DNA from 4 places in the Colwellia sp. BRX8-4 genome. Region 4 is predicted to be linked to each of the others. Evidence: predicted binding sites of a transcription regulator. Region 4 holds the regulator's gene; each other region holds the start of a gene.

The links. The regulator sigma-54, encoded in region 4, starts transcription at its own class of promoters, with help from an activator protein. The targets are predictions, from matches to a motif close to GTTGGCACGNNNNTNGNNT.
Positions count from the first base shown of each region.
Region 1: a site for sigma-54 is predicted at 2,036-2,054, ahead of H4J56_RS02135 (PEP-CTERM sorting domain-containing protein). Genes of this name have one in related genera too.
Region 2: a site for sigma-54 is predicted at 2,287-2,305, ahead of H4J56_RS03055 (flagellar hook-length control protein FliK). Genes of this name have one in related genera too.
Region 3: a site for sigma-54 is predicted at 2,269-2,287, ahead of nirB (nitrite reductase large subunit NirB). Genes of this name have one in related genera too.

Region 1 is NZ_JACGVS010000002.1:67,688-72,332, reverse strand. It holds gene H4J56_RS02150 (AlpA family transcriptional regulator) at 1-18, shown strand, start outside; gene H4J56_RS02145 (hypothetical protein) at 27-461, shown strand; gene H4J56_RS02140 (inovirus-type Gp2 protein) at 763-1,335, shown strand; gene H4J56_RS02135 (PEP-CTERM sorting domain-containing protein) at 1,400-1,975, opposite strand; gene H4J56_RS02130 (hypothetical protein) at 2,342-2,584, shown strand; gene H4J56_RS02125 (hypothetical protein) at 2,604-3,218, shown strand; gene H4J56_RS02120 (hypothetical protein) at 3,936-4,319, shown strand; gene H4J56_RS02115 (hypothetical protein) at 4,548-4,645, opposite strand, start outside.
Region 2 is NZ_JACGVS010000002.1:279,648-284,292, reverse strand. It holds gene H4J56_RS03055 (flagellar hook-length control protein FliK) at 78-2,195, opposite strand; gene fliJ (flagellar export protein FliJ) at 2,329-2,775, opposite strand; gene fliI (flagellar protein export ATPase FliI) at 2,842-4,212, opposite strand; gene fliH (flagellar assembly protein FliH) at 4,243-4,645, opposite strand, start outside.
Region 3 is NZ_JACGVS010000002.1:190,325-194,969, forward strand. It holds gene nirB (nitrite reductase large subunit NirB) at 1-2,206, opposite strand, end outside; gene H4J56_RS02660 (bifunctional protein-serine/threonine kinase/phosphatase) at 2,437-4,218, opposite strand; gene H4J56_RS02665 (NarK family nitrate/nitrite MFS transporter) at 4,225-4,645, opposite strand, start outside.
Region 4 is NZ_JACGVS010000005.1:42,374-47,018, reverse strand. It holds gene mgtE (magnesium transporter) at 1-68, opposite strand, end outside; gene H4J56_RS06085 (HPr family phosphocarrier protein) at 188-463, opposite strand; gene rapZ (RNase adapter RapZ) at 477-1,331, opposite strand; gene ptsN (PTS IIA-like nitrogen regulatory protein PtsN) at 1,363-1,818, opposite strand; gene hpf (ribosome hibernation promoting factor) at 1,864-2,151, opposite strand; gene H4J56_RS06065 (RNA polymerase factor sigma-54) at 2,175-3,683, opposite strand; gene lptB (LPS export ABC transporter ATP-binding protein) at 3,763-4,494, opposite strand; gene lptA (lipopolysaccharide transport periplasmic protein LptA) at 4,491-4,645, opposite strand, start outside.

The DNA.
Region 1 (4,645 bases), on a different contig from region 4:
CAACGTAAAGCAGCATAGGGGGCAACATGAATAATTTAATATTTACCGCTCCTGATGGCGCATTACCTGAAACAAATAGCCCAGCTTATGATTTACTTTTAATTCTATCTGACGGCAACAAACACGCTAGAGATTATTTATGTAATCAATTAGGTGGAGGATTTAGGGCTAATCTACAACAACTTATGAGTGGATATTATCAACACTGGCTTATTCACTCTGAGCAAAGCGAATATGAAGGCAAGAAACAAGCATACTACTGGTTAGATGAACGGCACTTTTCTTATGATTGGGAGCAAGACAAAGACGCACGAACTATTGCCCGAAAACAATACAAAGACCGATCATACTATGGCAGTAGAAATGCGGTAAAACGGCTAAAACAAGCGGAGAAAGAAAAAGCCGAAGCTGATAAAGAATATGAACAACGAATAGAAAGCAAAAAGCCCACTGAGGATTAACAAAGTAGGCTTTCATTTAAACTGGCTAGTGGAATAAGTTTAGCGACAAAGCCACTAGCCAACTACCAGAGTATAACCAAGTTAACAGCTTTTCAATAGTTAGTAGTTACAAACCTGTTAAGCACGACCCTGTTTATGTTGATTGTTATTAACCACTATTTATAGGTTTGTTACCCCTATATTTATGGTAATTGTAATAAACCAACTACAACCACGCGGTTTAGACAGGTAAGTAATAACTAACATTGAGCTAGGTAATTAATAATATCCTTTAGCGTTATCTTAGTTAATAAACTATCTAATGGCATATATAACCAAAGACAAAGCATTAGCAGTAAACGGTCAAACTTGGTGGGTAAACTCGAAAGGAAGTGGGTTAATTGTCCACACCATTAAAGCGATGATTAACCAGATTGATGCGATGTTAAGTCACCATAGCAAAATTCACATCATACGGTTTGATCTAAGAGTTTATGAATACACTGAAAATAACGGCATTATTACGGCATTTAATCGTAGATTACATAAATGGCTGAAGCGTAAATACAACTTTAAACGTGTCGGCTTTATGTGGTGTAGAGAACTAGAAACAGCCAAGAAACAACACTATCACTATGCGTTAATAATTGATGGTCACAAGGTTAACTTTCCTTATGAAGTAACCAACAAAGTTAAAGAGCTATGGCGGCAATTAGACGGCTCTGAATACTTTCCTGATAACTGCTATTACAATGTTAAAAGAAATGATTACGAGTCGATACAGGATGCTATCTGGCGTATATCTTACTTAGCCAAAGCTAGGGGGAAGGGGTATAAACCTGAGCAAACTAAAAACTATGGTACAAGTCGCATTAATATAAATGACAGGCAATAAAAAAGCACCAATCAATGGTGCTTTATTCGTTACTCATTACTTGAAAGTAAGAGTATAGAACAGTTTACTGTTTTTTGAATCTACGTGCTGCTAAACCCATAATACCTAATGCGAAGATGGCAATGGTAGAAGGTTCTGGCACACTATTTACAGTACTTTGAGTAAAGTTAGTTGTGACGTAATTAGAGGTATAATCGTCAGAAGGAGTGGCGCGAAAAGTACCTCTGCCACCATAGACGTTCATTGTAGTGTATGGATTTTGACCATTTAAATTTGAATAAGGTCCGTAATTATCAAAAGATATCAAAGTCATAGAAGAAAAATCAAAAGACCAATCTATATCCCCTAAAACTCTTGGATAACCCACATGATTTTGAGCGATGCTGTTTTGTATGATGACATCTTGAAAAACCACATTTGAACCAAAGTATAACGCCATTGAAAGATTAACAATGTCACTTGTATTTGTTGTGCCAGCGCTTATAGCAGTTGACCATTCCCAAACAACAGTATCAAAATTATAGTTAAGCCCTGTTGTTGCTGTATCTAGCTCAATTGTTGTTATCAAGCCAGCATTAGCAAAACCACTTACAGATAAAACCAAACCAGCAACAGCGGCTTTTAACATTTTTATGTTCACTACATATTCCTTTATAATAAATCCCTGAAATAGGGGTATTCTGTTATTGTTGGCTGAACTAAGCAAAAATTACGCCAAACAGAGAAAATACAATAATATCAAAAACTTAATAAAAATAAATCAAGACTTAAATTTATCACTGTAAAGTAACCGGACATTTACATATCGTTAATCGGGTGTTTTTCATACGACTGTGGATTTAGCTAATTTCAACAACCTCATATAGATAAGGATAATACAAGGCATTAGAGCTAGAGAACCAGCCTTATAAAGACCTAAAAAAAGTATGAACTTAGACCTATTTTTCGTACAAGATAAAAATGATATACTGTAATAATATTATTACAAACTAGGTTTAACTTTAATATGACAACAGATAACCAAATACCTACCAATAAATACATGGCTGGCGATATTAGGCATTTAATTAATCAAGCCATTCAAAATGAATTAACCAACTTACCAGAAACACTTTCAGAAATTAAAGACCCTATCCAAAGGTTAAACTTTTTAACAAAGCTTATGCCTTTTGTATGCGCTCCTATTAAACAAGTTGGGGTTATGACTGCTCGTAGAGAAACAGGTGAAGATGATATTTTTTCACTTTAGTTTTTCGGAGTAAATAACTATGCCTAAAGGCCAACATTACGGGAGAACACAAAAAAGGGCTTACACTGGTGAGTATCATCGTATATTTGCTAAGACATTTAAAAACCTATTAACAGTGCCATTCGGTAGCTACTCACTTAATGCTGACTTTCTTAGTATTGAACATCAAAAATTTAAATTAACAGCGCTAGAGTGCGGTACTCGTTTAATGATATTTACTATAAACGATAAAGCCCACCAAATAGCCTTAAAGCTTAATAATAAAAGCGCCAGCAATAAACTATATATCACTTGCCCCTACTGCCAAAAACAGCGACAAAGCCTTTACGCGATTAAATACGCCTATGGTTGTCGGCAATGTATCGGCTTACATTACGCCAGCCAAAGTGAAAGACCAAGCGAACGACTAATGAGGCGCATTAGAAAACTAAGAAAAGAGCTATGGGGTTACGACTGGCCTGAAGTTAATAATATGTTTGAACCAATCGCTTATTGGCCTAAACCTAAATGGATGCGCTGGAAAACTTTTAATCTAAAACGAGATAAGATAAGCGAGTTAGAAAATAAATACTGGCCTATGGTTGATACTCAAATGAAAGCAATGTTTGGTCATAATTTTATGCCTGACTGTTAAAATTTGTTAAGATTTTTCCTAGGTCATAGATTGAATCATTTAAAGTGACTTTTGATTATGGTAACACTCCAAGTAACACTAGAGACAAGACTAAAGCACAAACAAGATATTTAACAATTAGTTAAGCATTGAAAACGACGTCTCTCAGGACACCAAAATCACTAAACTAAGTGATAATTTAAAAACAGACAACTAGCCTTTTACCGCTAGGTAACCCGCTTATAACAGCCCTCACACTTATCATTGCTATAATAAAGTCACAATCAAAGAAATAGCTCTTGGTTAATAAAAATTAACCTGGCACTAAATGAAATATTCACCTGTTTTGTTAATTTTTCTTTAGTTAAAAATACCATTTATAGATCTTTTAAAAGAGAAAGGATTAAAGAAAAAGCTGAAAAAACAGCATCTTTAATTATTAGCCAAAGCTCGTAATCGGCCTCTATAGCAAGCACATAAGAACCTATAAAGCATATAATATAGGGAATACTCTGTATTGATCTGCCATCACATAATCTACTTTATAGATAACATCATAGTATTGCGCCCCACTTTTAATAAGTAGTTTTATCGCTAAATATCAGCTATTAACCTAAAAGCACTATTTTGTTATTAGCTAGCCCCTCGATAAATTTATCCGTAGATCAGCCTACTAGTAATTCCAAAAACAGACTACAATTGTTGCTTCATCAAATACATTTCACTATGAGTCCCCAAATGGAAAAACACAGGTTAAGTTTTGTTCAAATAAACCTTTTAAATGAAAAAATTGCCGAAGTAATTTTTGATAAAGACGTTTATATCTCAATTGAAATGATGGAAGAAATTGAAACTTTTTTTTGTAGTTTTTTTAAAACTGATTTTGGTGTTATCGTCAATAAAATTTATCCTTACACCTATTCACTAGAGGCACAGTTAACGATGGGTTCTCTAATTCATATGAAATCAATAGCCTCAATCAACTATTCTAAAGAAGGTGTTGCTAACACTGAAGATATTATCAATAAACGTAGTAATGATAAGTTAAACGTTAAGCAGTTTAATGGTTTAGAGCTAGGTCGCCAGCAAGCACTTAAATGGCTACAGAAAGAACTAGCTTGATCGCTGGTTGATTCGGAACATAGACACTCCTTGCCACCTCGATAACTGCTACTGCGTTACTCTACTTCCTGCATCAATACGGTCACAGCACCGTACTATTGCCTCCATGGATGAGGGTCTATAATTTGTCGTAAACAAAAATAACGTGCAGAATGCACTAATGCAGAGTAGAGATAAAAAAGCCCCGTAAACGAGGCCTTTAAAATTCATATAATTTATTACCAACGACTACTCACTGGTAGATTTTTCTATTGTAACTTCCTTGTCACCTACGATTGAGATATTACTCAATGCCGCTGAAACAGCCAATACGATTACCGCAAAAA
Region 2 (4,645 bases), on a different contig from region 4:
ATTATCTATTTAAATGTTAAAATTACTTTCAGTCAACTATATCGTTGAATGGTCAGCGAGCCAATGAGTTTTGTCATTTATGCGTAGTAATCTATACCAGTTGACGAACCTTTAACCAAATGTAGTGTTTGAGTATCACTTAAATCTGAAAATTCATTCTCGTTACCGTCACCACCACCTTGGCGACCTTCACCGAGTTCTTCTTCATTATTATTTTGTTTACTTTGCTGTTCGACATTCGCATCACCGACATTGACGCCACTTTCAGCAAGCATCTCTTTTAATCGCCCTAAATTTTGATCGAACGCTTCTTTAGCCTGCTGATTTTGAACAGTAAAATTAACAACCGCCTGCTCATTTTGCAGATTTATTTTTACGTTCACATTACCTAATTCTTGTGGGTCAAGACGAATTTCAACCTGCTGAAGCTTTTGGTTCATCATTACCATGACTTTATCATTCAATGCGCCAGTAAAGTCTTTACGGTATACCGATAAGGCTTCATTTTGTAACGCTGTCACTTGCTTGGCATTTGTTGCTGATTGGGCCGTTGATTGCACATGGTCACTGGTTAATTTAGTGATCATTTCCTCCGCAGAAGCCGTAGATTTGGTTACTTCATTATTGGCTCGATGCATATCTCTATTAAGAGTATTCTCAATACTTGTACTGACTTGTTTCTTATCAAATATTTCATTAATAGTTTTTTCTTTGACTTGAGCATCATTGTTAGCCACTTTATCAAGCTGAGTTAAGCTTTGTGCCTGCTTTTGGTTTTGTTGCTCTGCCGACTGATCTTTAGCTGGCTCTTTAAATTGTTCACCGGCATTTAAATTTTGTGTTTCAAGGGTTTTCTGGTTTATCTGATTAACCCCTCGACTATTATTTGCGTTATTTTCCTGAGCTTGTTTTTCACCTGGAACAGCTACACTTGAAAAAACAACATTATCCGTATTGACCTTATCAGCATCAATTGCTATTTCGTTAACCAAGCTTTCATTTTTAAGGGTTACAGGCAATACCGCTCCAGCCAACTCTTTATCGACCGACGTTTTACTATTGCTGATACTTTGATTACTTTTATCAGGAATTATAGCTTTGTCTTGATTGGCGATAAGTGCAGCTTTAATTTGTTCAAGTTCAGTATCCGTGGGCGCTTTTTCCATATCCGCTAATAGCGCTTCAAGATCACTTAAAGGCATCGCCTGTTTCGGTACATTATTGGTTTTATCTACAATCGGCTCTGCTTTTAACGACGTTTCGCTTTGAGCAGGAGGAACGGATTGCGTGGAAAGTTGGCCATTAACATTCGTTGTTTTTAGCGAGGGAGCTTGTCCTTCACTGTTTGTTTTTTTCTCCAATAATGCAGATAAAGCTAATTCAGCCTCCCCTTGCACAACTTTATCAGCAACGACTTTGGGTTCGCTAGCTAGGTCAACTTTCTTTGCTGGCATTTCACTGTTAACCGTTACTGGAACGGTTAATGATTTAGCTAACTCTGGCGCAAGGCTATCTTTTGCTAGGGTATTATCACTGGTCGCTACATTTTCTTGGCTATTGCCACCAAGCACTTGCCTTAACATTGCTGCTAACTGTGTTTTTTCTTGTTGATGACTACCAGCCACAACTATTGATGGTTTTTCATTAAGTTGTGATGGTATCGTACCGTCATTTTTCACCGTATCATTTAATAGTTGTTGTGACGCAGATAACAACGACATTAATTGCTCGGTACTTTTATCTGTATTTTCAGGTGCGGTGGAATTTGTATCAAGATTAATTAATCCGCTAGCTTTGTGTTCCGGTGTTTCTTCTTGGCTATTTTCTACTCGAACATTTTTTTCACTAGTCGCTGTATCATCGTAAGGCAATCTTTCTGAAGCTTCGCTTTGGTTAATTTCTGTATTAACCTTCTCATCAGAAACTCCACCCATTTCCTTTTCTTTTGGTTGCACATCCGTTGTGGAAGATTTTTCTTGGGGTACTTTCTTTTCAGCATTAATTTCGCTAGCAAGTTTCATGTTATTGCCACTTGCCTGTTGCTTTTTGCCGCTTTGTTGACTTTGATAATGCTGGTCAACCATTTGTGCAAAATCTTTAGTTGAATTTTTGGATGTGCTAATCGCTCCTGACTGAACAGGGCTAAAGTCCTTACTTGGCGAGATATCTATGGCTAATGGAGTAACTTGCGGCATAGTAAACCTTTTTATTTCAATGGTAAATTTGAGCTATATTTACAATGATGACAACGTCGTTTATTGCGAATACTTTTTATATTAGTTAAATAAGCAAGTATTGTTCCACTTAGAAATTACTATTTAATTCACTTTACCCCCGCATTTTACGACGGACAAATTGTTGAGTAGCAATTTCATCAAACATTTTTTGTTCTTGCTTGTTAGCGATAAGAGTGAGCGCTTGTGTTTTTTTATCAAGCAGTAATTCTACCGCTTGAATTTTTTGTCGCTGCGCTAGCCAGAGCTGTTTGCTCTTTTCCACCATCGCCTTACTCTGCATAATCGCAATATCAACTTGCCCAGCAGCATAATCGAGCTTGGCAATAAAGGCATGAAAATGACTAAACGTCGCGCTATCAATACCCACCATAGAGCGAGCATTCAAACGTTTCATATATTCAAGACGATAGTCACTGACACTTTGTAAACGTTCAAGATTTTGTTGGTATTCAAATTCAGCAGTTTGCAGTGCTTGCGCTGCTTTTTTTTCTTTATCCTGTTCATAGCGATGTAAGGTATTTAGTTGCTTTAATGGCATAACGTCCTCCTAGATAATACTAAACAGCTAATCAATTTTTCGAAAATAGCGTTAACGTTATTATGTTTAGGCATTTTGCTGGCCTTGTTTTGCTTGCGCGTGTGCTTGCGCTGCAGAAAGTATTTCTTGAAGTTGCGTTAAGCTTTGATCATAAGGAATAATTTCCAACATTTTTTGTTGTAGGAAGAACTTGATCACCGGCATTAAATCAATGGATTGATCAATGCGAGGATCATTACCACGGCTATAAGCGCCAATAGCAATCAAATCTTTATTTTGCTGATAGAGTGAGTAGACTTGCTTTAGTTGCCGAGCAAGTTGTTGATGCTCATCACTGGTCACCATCGGCATAACACGGCTAATCGAGCCTTCAATATCAACAGCGGGGTAATGCCCTGAATCGGCTAAGGCACGAGATAAAACAATATGTCCATCTAAAATAGCACGCGCCGCATCAGCAATCGGATCTTGTAAATCATCACCTTCGGTTAACACGGTGAAAAATGCGGTAATTGATCCCTGACCATCGCCACCGTTACCGGCTCGTTCAACAAGTTGGGGTAACTTTGAAAAGACCGAAGGCGGATAACCTTTGGTTGCCGGTGGTTCGCCGACAGCCAGTGCTATTTCTCGTTGCGCTTGGGCATAACGCGTTAGCGAGTCAACCAGTAGCAAGACATTCAGACCTTGATCACGAAAGTACTCAGCAATTTGTACGGCAGTTTCACAGCCTTTTAAACGCATTAATGGCGAATTATCGGCAGGCGCCGCAACAACAACTGAACGTGCTCGCCCTTCTTCGCCTAAAATTTCTTCGATAAACTCTTTAACTTCTCGACCACGTTCGCCAATTAGCCCCACAACGATAACATCAGCAGTTGTGCCGCGTGTCATCATGCCTAACAAGACACTTTTACCGACACCTGAACCGGCAAATAAGCCCATACGCTGACCAATACCAACCGTTAAAAAACTATTAATAGCGCGCACACCAACATCAAGTGGTTCAGTGATACCACGCCTTGATAACGGATTAATCGGCTTATTGTTTATTTGATAGTTGCCTGAGTTCTTGATTGGCCCTTTGCCGTCGAGTGGTTTACCAACACCGTCAACGACTCGGCCAAGTAAATCCATTGAAAAGGGTAAGCGAGCTTTAGTTGTCAGTGGCACAACGCGCGCACCCGGTAAAACACCTTGTAAGCTTTGCTCTGGCATTAGAAAAGTTATGTCTTTAGAAAAACCAACAATTTCAGCGATTAAATCGCCTTGTGCCGTTTCGACTAAACATTGGCTACCAACTGCCGCTTTTACGCCAACAGCTTCAAGCGTTAATCCGACTACTCGGACTAAACGCCCAGCAACAGAGACTTTATGCGGGTGCACAAACTCTTGGCAGTTTTTTAGTCTTTCATTAAGGCGAGAAATATCAACCATAGCGGTATTTTGACTCTTTTGTACAAGAAATTACTGATGTAGTGCATCTTGCAAAAACGAGTCCAATACTTCTTTTATTCGAGATTTAACACTCAGGTCGATATTAGAAGTGCTATTTTCAATTTGACAGCTACCCGGAACTAATTGCGGGGCAGCGAGTAAACGCCAACCTTGTTCTTGCACATGTTTAGCGCCAAATTGCTTTTCAACACGTTTAATATCGTTGGGGTGTAATAAAATTTGCGTTTGCGCTTCTTGGCTGGGTAACGCTTTTATACCCGCAGAAATCGCAGCAATAATAATATCAGGGTTAGTTTTAGCTTCTTCTAAGGTAATCGCTTCGGTGAGCTCTACCACAAGATGAAGTAATTGTTGTTCAACATTTTTTTCGACATCGAGTAATGGCTTATGAAGCTGTTCAGTAAGTGACGCC
Region 3 (4,645 bases), on a different contig from region 4:
AAAACATTAAGTAACGATCTATATATTTCACTAAGGTTTCATCATCTAAATCAGTCGCGAATAAGTCGCCATGGCGAGGCTTCATGCCGCCATTGCCACTGACGTACAAGTTCCAGCCGTTTTCAGTAGCAATAATACCAATGTCTTTACTTTGTGCTTCAGCACACTCGCGTGTACAGCCCGAAACCGCAAACTTAATTTTATGAGGAGAACGCAAGCCCTTGTAGCGATCTTCTAAGAAAATGGCCATTGCCATGCTGTCTTGTTGGCCGTAACGACACCAAGTGCTGCCAACACAAGATTTAACCGTACGTAACGATTTGCCATAGGCATGACCAGTTTCCATACCTGCATCAATTAAGCGTTTCCATATCGCCGGTAATTGGTCAACACGTGCGCCGAATAAGTCGATACGTTGGCCGCCTGTTACTTTGGTATATAGGTTATATTCTTTAGCGACTTCACCAATAACAATTAACTTATCTGGGGTTACTTCACCGCCTGGCATACGGGGAACGACAGAATAAGTACCATCTTTTTGCATATTACCTAGAAAGACATCATTGGTGTCTTGTAGTGATACATGGTCTGGTTTTAATATGTAATCGTTCCAAACCGAAGCGAGAATAGACGCAGCTGCTGGCTTACAAATTTCACAGCCTAAACCTGAACCGTGTTTTTCTACTAAAAGGTCAAAGGTTTTAATTTGTTCTGCTTGCACAATGTGAAATAACTCAACCCGGCTGTAAGCAAAATGTTCGCAAAGGTCAGTGCTAATTTCTACCCCACGTTTTTCTAATTCGTGATCTGTTACTTTTTTCAATAAGGCGGCACAACCGCCACAGCCTGTTCCTGCTTTCGTTGAAGACTTTACTTCACCGACATCAACGGCGCCACAATCAATAGCAGCAATAATATCGCCTTTGGTGACATTCAAACATGAGCAGATAGTCGCGGTATTAGGTAAAGCATCCACGCCTAAGGTGGGTTTTTCGCCTGAGCTAGGTAAAATTAAACCGTCGGGATTTTCTGGTAATTCAATACCATTTAATGCGTATTGCAATAAGGTATCGTATTCACTGGTATCACCCACTAAAACCGCACCTATTAATTCTTTACCATTGGCACTGACCACTATTTTTTTATAAATTTGGTCAGGTTGATTTGAATAGACGTAGCTTTTACAACCTTGAGTACGGCCATGAGCATCGCCGATCGATCCCACATCCATACCCATTAATTTTAATTTAGTGCTCATATCTGCACCAGTGAACTGCTGTTCACCGCCAATAATGTTATCGGCAGCCACTTTAGCCATAGTGTAGCCTGGCGCCACTAAACCAAAAATAAAGTTATTCCACAAAGCACACTCACCAATAGCGTAAATATTTTCGTTAGAGGTTTTACAGTTGTTATCAACCACAATGCCGCCTCGCTCGCCAACCGCTAAATCAAATTCACGTGCTAAATTATCATAGGGGCGAATACCGGCTGAGAATAAGATGACGTCAGTTTCTAAATGTGTTCCATCGGCAAAATTCATTCGGTGAACACATTCTTCACCGTCGACAATTTCATTGGTGGCTTTTTGTGTATGTACCTGAACACCAATACCTTCGATCATTGAACGCAATAAAGCGCCGCCGTCTTTGTCTAATTGCACGCCCATCAATTGTGGGGCAAACTCTACAACGTGTGTCTGCAGGCCAAGTTCTTTAAGGGCGTTAGCGGCTTCTAAACCTAATAACCCCCCACCAACAACCACACCAACTTTACCCGCTTTAGCTGACGCTTGAATGTCTTCTAAATCTTGAATAGTACGATAAACCAAACAATGGTCACGTTCTTTACCTGGAATAGGGGGAACAAAGGGGTATGATCCTGTCGCCATAACTAATTTATCGTAAGCGAAAATGTCACCCGATTCAGTCGTCACGGTTTGTGCAGCTTTATTAATATTAGTGACTTTCGCGTTGGTAAAAAAATTAACGCCTATTTCGTTGTAATATGCTGGCGTAGTCATGGCTAAATCATCAGCAGTTTTTCCAGAAAAGTACTCTGATAAGTGAACGCGGTCATAAGCTAAACGGTCTTCAGCTGATAGAACGGTAATTTCATAGCCGGCATGTTTCGCCATTTCATCAACAAAGTGATGGCCAACCATGCCATTACCAACGACGACGATCTTCTGAGGTTGTGTACTCATTTTTGGAACCCTACTTCTTTAAATTACTGCTGTATTAGCAGAATTAGATAATGATTTATTATTAGCAATAAACGAACCAAGTAGTTTTTTTAATAAATTCAATTAGATAGTGGTTTGGGTGTGAGTTGTAACAGCGATTTTGCACTGCAGTGAAGGCATCAACGCACCAGAGGTGTGCATCATAATAATGAGTGATAAGTGCAAAGGGGAAGAAGTAAAGGGATAACGGGTTAATTAACTAAAGATACCATCAAGGCAATAAACAATAAGGTTGATACTAATTGCCAAAAAAAGATAGGATCACGCTTTAACAAGGGTTGGTTTTTGTATTCTTCAACGGCAGATGAACTCGGTTTATTTAAATCACTAAAAAATTCTGAAAAGGCTCTATAGCGCTGTTTTGGGTCTGCAGCCGTTGCTTTTTGAAGGCTTAAATCTAACCACAAGGGTAACTCTGGTCGAAACTGTTTAATGCTGCGATATTGCATATCGTTATAATTTTTAATAGTGACTTCAGCACGTTGCATTGGTTTGTAAGGAAGTTCACCAGATAACATTTCATAACAAATAACCCCCAATGAGAATAGGTCACTTTGATAATCAGCTTGCATATGCAATAAGGTTTCAGGTGCAATATAATTTAATGAACCGTGTGGTACTTGTTCTTTTATTGTTTCTTGGTTTTCATCAAGTGAAGCGACAAATACGGTGCCGTAATCAATCAATTTAATTTGACCATATTCATCGATCATAATATTGTCGGGCTTTAAGTCGCGGTGAACTAAATCTAAACGTTGAAATGATCGTAATGCGCCGATCACTTGTTTCATTATATCGCGGACCTGCGCAATGCTAGGTTTAGGGTTGTCATGTAACCATTCACCCAGGGTTTGCCCTTTAATGTATTCACATACATGGTATAAAAACTGGCTGTCTTTTTTAGCGGATAATACACGCATGACATTAACGTGTTTAATGCGTTCTCCCACCCAAGCTTCCCGCATAAAACCTTGTAAATAAAAGGCGTCATCTGAAAAGTTAGCAGAGGGTGCTTTTAACACATAAGGCTTATCTGTTTTAACATCGACGACTAAATACAAGTGTGAACGAATACTGGCGTGTATTATTTTTTTAACGAGATAATCATCAAGTTTCTGCCCAACTTTTAATGCTGGAGGGATCGCTTTTGAACTTAGGTCGCGTTCAATTTCTGCCAGTTTCCGATTCGGTATCGCGTCAATATAAACCAGTAAGCAGGTCACATTGTCATGACTACCGCGCTCAAGTGCGGTGGCAACAATTTTTTCAGAAAGAGCTTCTAAGTCAGACTTATTGGGTGATAACGGCAATGAATCAAAGAGTGTTTTAAAAGCAGCTTTACTAACAAAGTCATGAATACCATCACAACTTAGCATGAATAAATCTCCTGCCTGTAAATCGACTTGATAAACATCAACTTCTAAATGGCTATCAGCACCTAATGCGCGTGTTAATAAATCCTGTTGCCCTATTTGTTTACGATTATGATCACGGGTTATAATTTCTAATTGTTGCTGGCGATATTTTGTTATACGGGTATCGCCAACATGAAAAATATAACCGGTGTTTGATTTAGCAATAAGCGCTGAAAAAGTCGTTAGCCATTGAGGCGAGTCTTGATTAACTAGAGCATCAACAAATCCGCTTTGTGAATACAACCAGTTATTTAAACTGCTTAATACTTTAGCGGCAGATTTCTGTGTAGACCATGTTTCGGGCGTAGCAAGATACTCTTGAATAAATTGAGTGACCGCAAGTTGTGAAGCTTCAGCGGCTTTACTTGCGCTCGATACTCCATCTGCGATAGCCACAACCGCGCCTTTAGCGCGTAATTCAAGTTTTTTTGGCACAATAGCAGCAAAAGCGTCTTGGTTTTCTGCCTTTAAACCTTTATGAGAAAAACCACCAAAGCATAGTTGTAAATCTACAACCGTGCTTTGGAGCGTTTGCTTCTCTGTATTGATAACACTCATGTTAGCTTAGTGACCGACATTAATTAATTCAACTGTGCCATCTTCACGTACCTCAGTCATTGTGCCTTTTGGCTCTACCATAAAGAGTAATGTAATAAAGCCTACCACAGCGGTAGCGGCAATCACCATAAAGAAAGTCGAGTAATCAACCATAGTTAATACGGTTAAGTAAACCACCGCACCCACGTTACCGTAAGCGCCTGTCATACCGGCAATTTGTCCCGTTAAACGACGTTTAATTAAGGGGACTGCTGCAAATACAGCTCCTTCACCCGCTTGCACGAAAAAAGAACAAGCCATAGCTGTTACTACTGCTAGGGCTAATGGCCATTCTCCGGTGATTTCCGACATGGCAAAATAACCCGCAGCTAAACCTGCTGTTAAAATTAATAAGGTTTTCTTTCGGCCAAACTTGTCTGATAACCAA
Region 4 (4,645 bases):
CTACCAAGTGCTTTATTGACTTGTTGCAGGCGTTGATGATTTTGTTGTTGCTCTGATATTTCCGGCATAAAGTTTTCCTGTGCCGCAGTAATACGAAAATTATATTGTTTATATCTTAGTCAAGATGCGCTGGCTAAGGTGTTGTAATGAATGATAACGTAACTTTATTTTTTATTCAGTCTTTTTATCATTCGTCTTCATCAAATTTATCAGAAAATAACTGGCATACATCGTCAAGTGCTTGTTGAGCATCTTCTCCTTGGGTAATAACCTCTACGGTTTTTCCAAAGCCACCGGCCAGTAACATTAACCCCATAATACTACTGGCATCAGCTTCTTTGCCCTCTAAGCAAATAGTAACGTTAGCATTAAGCTTTTGGCTTAACTGGGCAAGTTTAGTTGCAGCACGTGCATGTAATCCCAGTTTATTGCTAATGGTTAATGATTTATTATATTTTGGCATACAGTGACCGTTATTAAGTGCTTTGTATTTTAATATCGCGATGATGAGACTGAACATCTTCGCGTTCTTTTCTAAGATTGTTTGCTAATATTTCTGCAATATAAACCGATCGGTGTTTTCCACCCGTACAACCAATGGCGATAGTAATATAGCTGCGATTGTTTCTTTCTAAGTGGGGTAACCACGTCATCATAAAACTGTTAATTTGCCAGATAAATTTAGTGACAATCGGTTGGCTAGCAAGAAAGTCTCGCACGGGTTGATCTAAACCGGTAAAACCTTTTAAGTCTGTTTCCCAAAAAGGGTTAGGCAGAAAACGTGCATCAAAAACATAATCTGCGTCTTGTGGTACACCGTGTTTAAAGCCAAAAGATTCAAACACCACCACCATAGATGCCGAGGTTTTGCCTAAAATTCGCTCACGCACTAAATCAGATAATTGATGAGGTGATAACTGACTGGTATTAATATACAAACCCGCACGCGTGGAAATAGGTTCAAGCAGCTTTTTCTCTAAAGAGATGGCTTGGTCAAGTGGGATATTTTGTTTAATCAAAGGATGTAAACGACGCGTTTCACTAAAACGTCGAATAAGATCAGAGTCATCAGCATCTAAATACAGAATATCGAGTTTTACCGTTTTTGGTAGATAATCTAATATTTCTGAAACGTCATTAGGGTCATTGGGTAAGTTACGTACATCTAAACTAACCGCTACTTTGTCGTAATCATTAATAACGGTATGTGCTAATGCAGGCAATAAATTCACCGGAATATTATCGACACAGTAGTAGCCTAAATCTTCGAGTACACGTAAGGCGACACTTTTACCTGACCCTGAGCGACCACTGACTATCAAGAGTTTCATTTGAGTTTTCCTGGATTATTATTAGATTTTATTAACGTTTAGCATGCTTTATTAAAGTAAAAAGCTCTTGCGAATTTTGGCATTTTCTTACTTGCTTTGCGAATTGTTTAGTACTAAATATTTGCGCGATACTTTGTAAGGTATCTAAATGTTGTTGGCAGTTTTCTTCGGGGACAAATAACGCAATAATAATATCGACAGCACGGTTGTCTATCGCATCAAATTCAACGGCTTGTTCACTGGTCAGCAATACAGCAATAACTTGTGACGTATTAGTTAATCGACCATGAGGAATCGCAATGCCATTCCCTATGCCGGTAGAGCCAACTTTTTCACGCGCCATTAAGCTTTCGAATAATTGATGAGTATCAATATTATCGAATTTTTTTGCCGCAGTTTCGCTAATTATTTCAAGGAGTTTTTTTTTGCTTGTACCCTTAATCGCACACAGGGTGCAATCAAGGGTAAGGATATCTTGCAACTTCATTATACTACTTAGATTCTTTGGTGAGTGAACAGGCGATAAACAGCATTAATGCTGATTCGTTTTACCTTTGTACTTCAATATTTGCCGGTCAAGCTTAACAACAAGACTATCAATAGAGGCATACATGTCAGCATTTTCAGCTTTTGCATGTAAATCAGAGCCACTAACGTGAACAGTCGCTTCAGCAATTTGATTTGATTTTTCAACGGTGAGAACAACATGAACATTATTGATATGATCAAAATGTCGGTTTAATTTTGCCATCTTAGTCGTGACGTTTTCTCGTAAAGCTTCGGTAATGTCAACATGGTGGCCAGAAAGATTAATTTGCATAAGCTTAATTCCTCATCTTTTCGTTAAAGTAAACTTTTTCGTTGGTTAGAAGGTGGAATAGAAAGTGACTCTCGATATTTTGCTATGGTACGTCGAGCTACATTTATCCCTTGATCGGCTAATAAATCAGCCATTTTACTATCACTAAGTGGTTTTGCTGGGATTTCGGCAGCAACAAATTTTTTGATTAATGCACGAATAGCTGTTGATGAACATTCGCCACCGCTTTCGGTGCCAACATGGCTTGAGAAGAAAAACTTCAGTTCGAAAATTCCACGTGGCGTATGCATATACTTTTGTGTCGTCACTCGTGAAATGGTTGATTCATGCATATCGACAGCTTCGGCAATATCATTTAAAACCATTGGACGCATGGCTTCATTACCATGTTCAAAAAAGCCAATTTGACGTTGTACAATACAGTTTGACACTTTTAATAAGGTATCATTACGGCTTTCTAAGCTTTTAATAAACCATTTAGCTTCTTGTAAATTTGAGCGAATAAATTGTGTGTCCGCTGTCGACTTCATCGAACGTGACATCGAAGCATATTGCTGATTCACCGAAAGTTTTGGCGCAGTATCAGGGTTTAATTCGACCACCCAACGGCCATTTTTCTTTTCAACAGACACATCAGGAATAACATACTGATCGTCACTCTTCATCACACTATCGCCGGGTCTAGGATCAAGTGATTGAATAAGACGCACCACTTCGCGCAGTTGCTCTTCTTTCAGTCGAGTTTTACGCATTAATGTACGATAGTCTCGGCTACCCAGCAGATTAATATGGTCACGCAAAACTAACTTACTTTCTGCTAACCAAGGTGTAGCGGGGTCAAATTGATTAAGTTGAATGATTAAACATTCTGAAATAGAACGAGCAGCGACACCGACAGGATCAAAGAGGTTAATACGTTTTAGTACCACCTCAATTTCATCAAGCTCTACTCCTTCAATGGCAACACTTTCTAAAATGTCTTCACTAGATACCGTTAAGTAACCGGCGTCATCAACAGCATCAATAATTGCTGTCGCTATAGCGCGGTCTGTTTCGGTAAAAGGGCTTAATTCCATTTGCCAGCGCAAATGATCTTGAATGGAGTCTTGAGTCTCGCCTTGGTAAGTATAATCTTCTGAAGCTGGGCCTGAGCTTGAACTTGCTGCACCGGCCGTGTAGTTATCATCCCAAGTGGTATCCATGTTTAATTCTTCAGGGATATCGTTCTTGTCCATGGCTTCAGTGGTGGTGATTTCATCAATGGTAGGCGTAGCGTCTTCGCTACCATCAGAAGCAGGGGCTTCTTTAACATCACCAGTACCGGCAGTGTGAGCTTCTTCAAGGTTGTCAGTACTTTTATCTTCGGGATTATTTGAAGACTCATCCATTTCTAATAATGGATTACTTTCTAAGGCTTCCTGAATTTCTTGTTGAAGCTCTAACGTAGACAGTTGCAGCAATTTGATTGCTTGCTGCAATTGTGGCGTCATGGTTAATTGTTGTCCTATGCGGAGTTGTAGAGTAGGGCGCATTTAGGTCATTAACTTCCTATTATTTTTAATGGGATATTTTCGTTTTTTTCATACGAAGATACTATTCATTTACTGACTACTATAGCGTGAATTGTTCACCAAGGTATACATCTCTTACGTGTTGATTTGCAAGAATTTGATCTGCAGTACCTTCTGCAATAAGTTCACCATGACTAACAATATACGCATGTTCACATACATCGAGAGTTTCACGTACATTGTGATCAGTGATCAACACACCAATGCCACGTTCTTTTAAGTGTAGAATAATTTTTTTAATATCACCTACTGAAATTGGGTCAACACCAGCAAAAGGTTCATCTAATAAAATAAATTTTGGTTCAGCAGCTAATGCGCGAGCAATTTCTACTCGGCGGCGTTCACCACCAGATAAGCTCATGCCTAAATTATCTTTGATATGACCTATGTTGAATTCTTCAACAAGATGTTCTAATTTCTCTTCACGTTCAGCATCTGATAATTCTTTTCGTGTTTGTAAAATAGCCATAATATTGTCGTAAACACTGAGTTTTCGAAAAATAGAGGCTTCTTGTGGTAAATATCCGATGCCTTTTCTCGCACGCTCATGCATAGGCGCTAACGTCAGGTTTTCGTCATTTAAGATAATATCGCCACTATCACTTTCAACTAAACCCACAATCATATAAAAAGAAGTTGTTTTTCCGGCACCATTTGGGCCTAGTAAACCGACTATTTGTCCTGCTGAAACTTGCATACTGACATTTTTAACCACTTTTCTGCCTTTATAGGCTTTGGCAAGGCCTTTTGCCATTAGGGTGCTAGTGCTCATAAATTAATTTTTTCCTGAGTTTTCGCGTCTGTGGTTGTCGCTTTAATTTTTTCTTTCGGCTGAAAAATCGTTTTAGTGCGTTCGTTAGATTTACTTTCAGCATTAACATACTGAGTGGCAATATTGTAAGTAATTCTACTGCCACTAACCT